2 regions of the Streptomyces sp. bgisy159 genome follow, and region 1 is predicted to be linked to the other one. Evidence: predicted binding sites of a transcription regulator. Region 1 holds the regulator's gene; the other holds the start of a gene.
The links. Region 1 encodes HspR, which represses chaperone genes until heat shock. Its sites were predicted from a motif close to TTGAGNNNNNNNNNCTCAA; they were not measured.
Positions count from the first base shown of each region.

Region 2: lon (endopeptidase La) is a predicted target of HspR. The motif match lies at 1,773-1,791, and genes of this name have one in related genera.

Region 1 covers NZ_JBYIQX010000068.1:19,285-22,687, forward strand. The annotation lists gene grpE (nucleotide exchange factor GrpE) at 1-218, shown strand, start outside; gene dnaJ (molecular chaperone DnaJ) at 261-1,448, shown strand; gene AC3ET3_RS34415 (heat shock protein transcriptional repressor HspR) at 1,454-1,900, shown strand; gene AC3ET3_RS34420 (sugar ABC transporter substrate-binding protein) at 2,387-3,403, shown strand, end outside.
Region 2 covers NZ_JBYIQX010000014.1:141,737-145,139, forward strand. The annotation lists gene AC3ET3_RS16535 (rhomboid-like protein) at 1-753, shown strand, start outside; gene AC3ET3_RS16540 (hypothetical protein) at 780-932, shown strand; gene AC3ET3_RS16545 (GNAT family N-acetyltransferase) at 977-1,639, opposite strand; gene lon (endopeptidase La) at 1,814-3,403, shown strand, end outside.

The DNA of each region.
Region 1 (3,403 bases):
AGGCGCTGATGCACAGCTACGCGCCGGACGTCACCGAGACGACCTGCGTGGCGATCCTGCAGCCCGGGTACCGGATCGGCGAGCGCACCATCCGCCCCGCGCGGGTGGCGGTGGCCGAGCCGCAGCCCGGCGCCCAGACGGTCAAGGCGGCCGACGAGGCGGCGGACAAGAGCGAGTCGGCCGACACCGAGGAGAGCGGTGGCCCGGACGAGGGCTGACGGGAAGACCGAGGAGAACCGCGGAGAGGGGGTACGGCGAGGATGAGCACCAAGGACTTCATCGAGAAGGACTACTACAAGGTCCTCGGCGTGCCCAAGGACGCCACCGAGGCCGAGATCAAGAAGGCGTACCGCAAGCTCGCCCGCGAGTACCACCCGGACGCCAACAAGGGCAACGTCAAGGCGGAGGAGCGCTTCAAGGAGATCTCCGAGGCGAACGACGTCCTCGGCGACCCCAAGAAGCGCAAGGAGTACGACGAGGCACGCGCCCTGTTCGGCAACGGCGGCTTCCGCCCCGGGCCGGGCGGGGGCGGCGGCTCCTTCAACTTCGACCTGGGCGACCTCTTCGGAGGCGGCGCCCAGGGTGGCGCGGGCGGCGCGGGTGGCGGCGGTTTCGGCGGCGGCATCGGCGATGTCTTCGGTGGCCTGTTCAACCGGGGCGGTGCCGCGGGCACGCGGACCCAGCCCCGGCGCGGCCAGGACATCGAGTCCGAGGTCACCCTCAGCTTCACGGAGGCCATCGAGGGCGCCACGGTGCCGTTGCGGATGTCCTCACAGTCCCCCTGCAAGGCCTGTTCCGGGACCGGCGACAAGAACGGCACGCCGCGCGTGTGCCCGACCTGCGTCGGCACCGGGCAGGTCGCCCGGGGCTCGGGCGGCGGCTTCTCGCTGACCGACCCGTGCCCGGACTGCAAGGGCCGCGGGCTGATCGCGGAGAACCCCTGCCCCGACTGCAAGGGCAGCGGACGCGCCAAGTCGTCGCGCACCATGCAGGTCCGCATCCCCGCCGGGGTGACCGACGGGCAGCGGATCCGGCTGCGCGGCAAGGGCGCGCCCGGTGAGCGCGGCGGTCCGGCCGGCGACCTCTACGTCGTCGTGCACGTCGGCGCCCACCCGGTGTTCGGCCGCAAGGGCGACAACCTCACGGTGACCGTGCCGGTGACGTTCACCGAGGCCGCGCTCGGCGGGGAGATCAAGGTCCCCACGCTCGGCGGCCCGTCCCTGACCCTGAAACTGCCGCCCGGCACCCCCAACGGCCGCACCATGCGGGCCCGCGGCAAGGGCGCGGTCCGCAAGGACGGCACGCGCGGGGACCTGCTGGTCACCGTCGAGGTGAGTGTTCCCAAGGACCTGTCGGGGAAGGCTCGTGACGCGCTGGAGGCGTATCGCGAGGCGACCGCGGGCGAGGACCCGCGGGCGGAGCTGTTCGAGGCCGCGAAGGGAGCATGACGCAGATGGACGGCCGTCGACGTAACCCGTACGAGCTGACCGAGGAGACCCCGGTCTACGTCATCTCGGTGGCTGCCCAGCTCTCCGGACTGCACCCGCAGACGCTGCGCCAGTACGACCGCCTGGGCCTGGTCTCCCCCGACCGGACCCCCGGGCGGGGCCGGCGGTACTCGGCCCGCGACATCGAACTGCTCCGCCAGGTGCAGGCGCTGTCGCAGGACGAGGGCATCAACCTGGCCGGCATCAAGCGGATCATCGAACTGGAGAACCAGGTCGCCGCGCTGCAGTCCCGGGTCGCCGAGCTGGAGGCGGCGCTGGACGGCGCGGCGGCGGCCATGCAGCAGCGCGAGGCGGCGGTGCACGCGTCGTACCGCCGCGATCTGGTGCCGTACCAGGAGGTGCAGCAGACCAGCGCGCTGGTGGTGTGGCGGCCGAAGAAGGCCAAGGACTGAAGCCGCCGCCACTCGTCACGCCACTCGTCACGGGGGCCGTTACGGCGGCCGCGCGTCGGCGCACAGCAGGGCCCGGAGTCCCGTCCGACTCCGGGCCCTTCGCGTTGGTCCCCCGGGCCCTGCGCGTTGGTCCCCGGGCGGTCGTGGGGTGCTGCGGGCGGCCCGCTCGGCTGGCCGGGTTCGTTCGTACCTGTGAACGGATCGGGCGCGGGCGCCGCCGTGGCGAACGGGAGGAGGACCGGACGGGTGGAGCGCAGGAGTGGTGAACGTGTCGCGGAACTGGCCCGCCGAAGAGGGGGCCTTGAGGTGATTTGCACCGAATTGGGCTTGCTTTCCTGCGTCTTCGGCCGCTGAGCGGAGGGTGATGTTGCCATCTCGTTAAGTGATTTCGCTTGACGCCGGTATGCGCTGACGCGTTGTCTTTTCAGACACCTGGGACGTCATGTCGTACCCATGTCCACACGCACCCCTGAAGTGAGCCCCTGAATGCGTCGAATAGCCCTCACTGTGGTCGCCTCCACGATGACCCTCTCGCTCGCCGGCTGCGGGATGCTGAGCGCGGCGGAGGACGGTGCCGAGGCGAGTCCGACCAAGGGCAACGACGTCACCGTGGGCGTCCTGATGCCGGAGAAGACGAACACCCGCTACGAGGAGTTCGACTACCCCATCATCAAGGCGAAGGTGGCCTCGCTCACGGGCAACAAGGGCAAGACGGTGTACGCCAACGGCGAGGCGAACTCCGACAAGCAGATCGAGCAGATGCAGAAGATGATCTCCGACAAGGTGGACGTCATCCTGCTCGACGCCGTCGACTCCAAGGCCATCGCGGGCACCGTGAAGGAGGCCAAGGAGGCCGGTATCCCGGTCATCGCCTACGACCGGCTCGCCGAGGGCCCGATCGACGCCTACGTCTCCTTCGACAACGAACTCGTCGGGGAGGTACAGGGCCGCTCCCTGATCGAGGGCATGGGCTCTCCCGAGGTCACTGACAACATTGTCATGATCAACGGCTCGCCGACCGACCCGAACGCCGGGCAGTTCAAGCAGGGCGCGCTCTCCGAGCTCAACGGCCGGGTCACCATCGCGGCCAGCTACGACACCGACGGCTGGAAGCCGGAGCTCGCCGAGCAGGAGATGGCCGAGGCGATCGACAAGATCGGCAAGAGCAAGATCGGCGGTGTCTACTCCGCCAACGACGCCATGGCCGGCGGCATCATCAAGGCCCTCAAGGACGCCGGCGTCACCGAGCTGCCGCCGATCACCGGCCAGGACGCCGAACTCGCCGCCGTGCAGCGCATCATCGCCGGCGAGCAGTACATGAGCGTCTACAAGTCCTACCCGCAGGAGGCCGAGGCCGCCGCGGAGATGGCCGTCGCCAAGGTCCAGGGCCGCGACATCCAGTTCGACGCCCTCACCCGCGACCGGGTCGACAGCCCCACCCACAAGAAGATCCCGGCGCAGCTGGTGACGGTGGTCGCGCTGACCAAGAGCAACATCAAGGAC
Region 2 (3,403 bases), on a different contig from region 1:
GATCCGACGACCGGCCTGCTGGACGGTATGCCCCGCCAGCCCACCCGGGTCGGCCCGGCCGAGGCGCCGAAGCCGGTACCGGACGCGGCGGCGGAGGCCGCGCCGGAGCCGGCCGGCATCCACCGGCGGGCCCCGTGGCGGCGGATACCCGTGCCCTTCACCCTGGGCTACACCGCCGTCCTCTGCGCGACCTCCTACCTGGCCGACCACGCGGACCCCGGGCTGGTCGCGGCCCTGCACGAGGGCTCCAGCACGGACGTGGCCCATCTGCTCCGCTCGCCGGTCCCGGTGCTGCTGGCCAGCGCCCTGTGGGTGGCCGGCGGGCTCGGCTCGCCGTTCACCCTGGCCTTCCTCGTCGTCCTCACGGCGCTGGAGCTGCGCGTCGGCGCCCTGCGCACGGCCGGCGTGTTCCTCCTCGGCCACACCCTCGCCACCCTGGTGACGGAGGTCCCGGTGGGCTTCGCCGTCCTCGCCGGCCACCTCCCCGGCACCTCCCTGCACCGCCTGGACTACGGCATCAGCTACGGCGTCGCCACCTGCCTGGGCGCCCTGGCGGGCCTGCTGCGCCCCTGGCTGGGCCTGCCCCTCCTGGCCGTGGCCGCCGGCTTCCTCGTCGACGACCTCCTCGCCCTCACCGACCCCCTGACCAACTGGGGCCACCTGACGGCCCTGACCCTGGGCGTCGCCACGTGGCCGCTGCTGCGCCGGGCGGGGCGGGGGGACACGGACGCGGAGCGGCATGCGACCGGCTGACGGCGACCCGTTCCTCTTCGGAGCGGATGCTCGACCACGCCGGGCTCGAGCCGCCCTGGCGCGAACGCCACCAGCCGCCGGCCCTGCGCTCCGCGAGCGGCACCGGGTTCGCCGTCTGCGCCCGGGCCGCGGCCCTGCGCGGCGCGGACCGTGACGTGATCCGGTCCAGCAGGCCGTAGCGGCGCGCGCCCCGTTCGCGGCGGCACCTGCCGGGCACCGCCCGTCAGCCCCGCGCCGGGCCCGTGAACCGGGCGCTGGTCAGCGGGGCCCTGACCTGCCAGCCCAGGGTCTCGTAGAGGGCGCGGCCCGCCGGGGTGCCCGCGAGGACGCAGGTGTGGGCGCCCTGGGCGGCGGCGGTCGCGCGGAGGGTGTGCACGACGTGCTGTCCGAGGCCGCGGCGGCGGTGGTCCGGCACGGTCTCGATCTGGTCGACGACCGCCGTGCCCCCGGTCACCGCGACCTGGCCGCGGGCGGCGAGGGAGCCGTCCTCGGCGGCGAGCAGAACACGGGTGACGCCGCCCCGGGTCCAGGTGCGCACGCGGTAGCCGGCCGGCGGCGGCGGGGGCGGCGGTGTGGTCAGGGGCAGGGGGAGCGTCATCAGACAGCCGGGTTCCGGGTCGATCCACCAGTCCGGCCCGAGCCAGCGGGAGACCACGGCCGGGTGCCGGAACACCTTGAGCCACACCCCCGAGCCGGTCACCGCGCCCGCCACCTTCTGGACGGCCGCCCTGCCGACGCCGTCGTTCAGCTCGCCGAAGACATGGCGGGTGACGTGCCCGGCCTGGATCCCGACGTCGATCGTCACCCCCCAGGGCTCCCGCACCGGCGGCGCCGCCCCGCGCGAGACGACCCAGCCGTCCACCCACGCCCGTACGATCGCGTCCATGCCCCACCTCGTAAGGGCTGAAAAGTCGAAGTGACTATTACATGAGGGACTCTAGGGGCCCTTCCGGCCTGCGGCACAGGCTTGATCGCTCACGGCGAACACCCGTCCGGGAACATTCATGCGCTCACATGCATTGAGTCGGCATACCTCAACTTGACTGCCGAAGGGGAGATCATGGCTGCTGAGTCCACGGCGTTCACACCGCTCACCCTGCCCGTGCTGCCGCTCGACGACGAGGTCGTGCTGCCCGGCATGGTGGTCCCGCTGGACCTGAACGACGCCGACGTACGCGCCGCCGTGGAGGCCGCCCAGGCAGCCGCCGGGCCGGAACCCGGCAAGCCCAGGGTGCTCCTGGTCCCGCGCGTCGACGGCACCTACGCCGGCACCGGTGTCCTCGGCACCGTCGAGCAGGTCGGCCGGCTCGCCGACGGCGACCCCGGCGCCCTGATCCGCGGCCGCGGCCGGGTGAAGATCGGCGCCGGCACCACCGGGCCGGGCGCCGCGCTGTGGGTGGAGGGGACCCGGATCGGCGAGACGACGCCCGATCCGCTCCCCGGGCATGTCACCGAACTGGTCAAGGAGTACAAGGCCCTCGCCACGGCCTGGCTGCGCAAGCGCGGCGCCTGGCAGGTCGTCGACCGCGTCCAGGCCATCGACGACGTCTCCGCCCTCGCCGACAACTCCGGCTACTCGCCCTTCCTGACCACCGAGCAGAAGGTCGAGCTGCTGGAGACCGCCGACCCGGTCGCCCGCCTCAGGCTCGCCACCCGGCAACTGCGCGACCACCTCGCCGAACAGGAGGTCGCCGAGACCATCGCCAAGGACGTCCAGGAGGGCGTCGACAAGCAGCAGCGCGAGTTCCTGCTGCGCCGCCAGCTGGAGGCCGTCCGCAAGGAACTGCGCGAACTCAACGGCGAGAACGGCAAGGACCCCGCCGAGGAGTCCGACGACTACCGCGCCCGCGTCGAGGCCGCCGACCTGCCGGAGAAGGTCCGCGAGGCCGCCCTCAAGGAGGTCGACAAGCTGGAGCGCGCCTCCGACCAGTCCCCCGAGGGCTCCTGGATCCGCACCTGGCTGGACACCGTCCTGGAGATGCCGTGGCGCGAACGCACCGAGGACGCCTACGACATCCAGGGCGCCAAGGCGGTCCTGGACGCCGAGCACGCGGGCCTGGAGGACGTCAAGGAGCGCATCACCGAGTACCTGGCCGTGCGCAAGCGGCGTGGCGAGCGCGGCCTCGGCGTGATCGGCGGCCGGCGCGGAGGCGCCGTGCTCGCGCTGGTCGGCCCGCCCGGCGTCGGCAAGACCAGCCTCGGCGAGTCCGTGGCCCACGCCATGGGCCGCAAGTTCGTCCGGGTCGCCCTCGGCGGCGTCCGCGACGAGGCCGAGATCCGCGGCCACCGCCGTACGTACGTCGGCGCGCTGCCCGGCCGGATCGTGCGCGCCGTCAAGGAGGCCGGGTCGATGAACCCGGTCGTGCTGCTCGACGAGATCGACAAGGTGGGCTCCGACTTCCGCGGCGACCCGGCCGCCGCACTGCTGGAGGTCCTCGACCCGGCGCAGAACCACACCTTCCGGGACCACTACCTGGAGGTCGAACTCGACCTCAGCGACGTCGTCTTCCTCGCCACCGCCAACGTCCTGGAAGCCATCCCCGAGGCGCTCGCGGACCGCATGGAGATCGTCCGCCTGGACGGCTACACCGAGGACGAGAAGGTCGTCATCGCCCGCGACCACCTGCTCCCGCGTCAGCTGGAGCGGGCC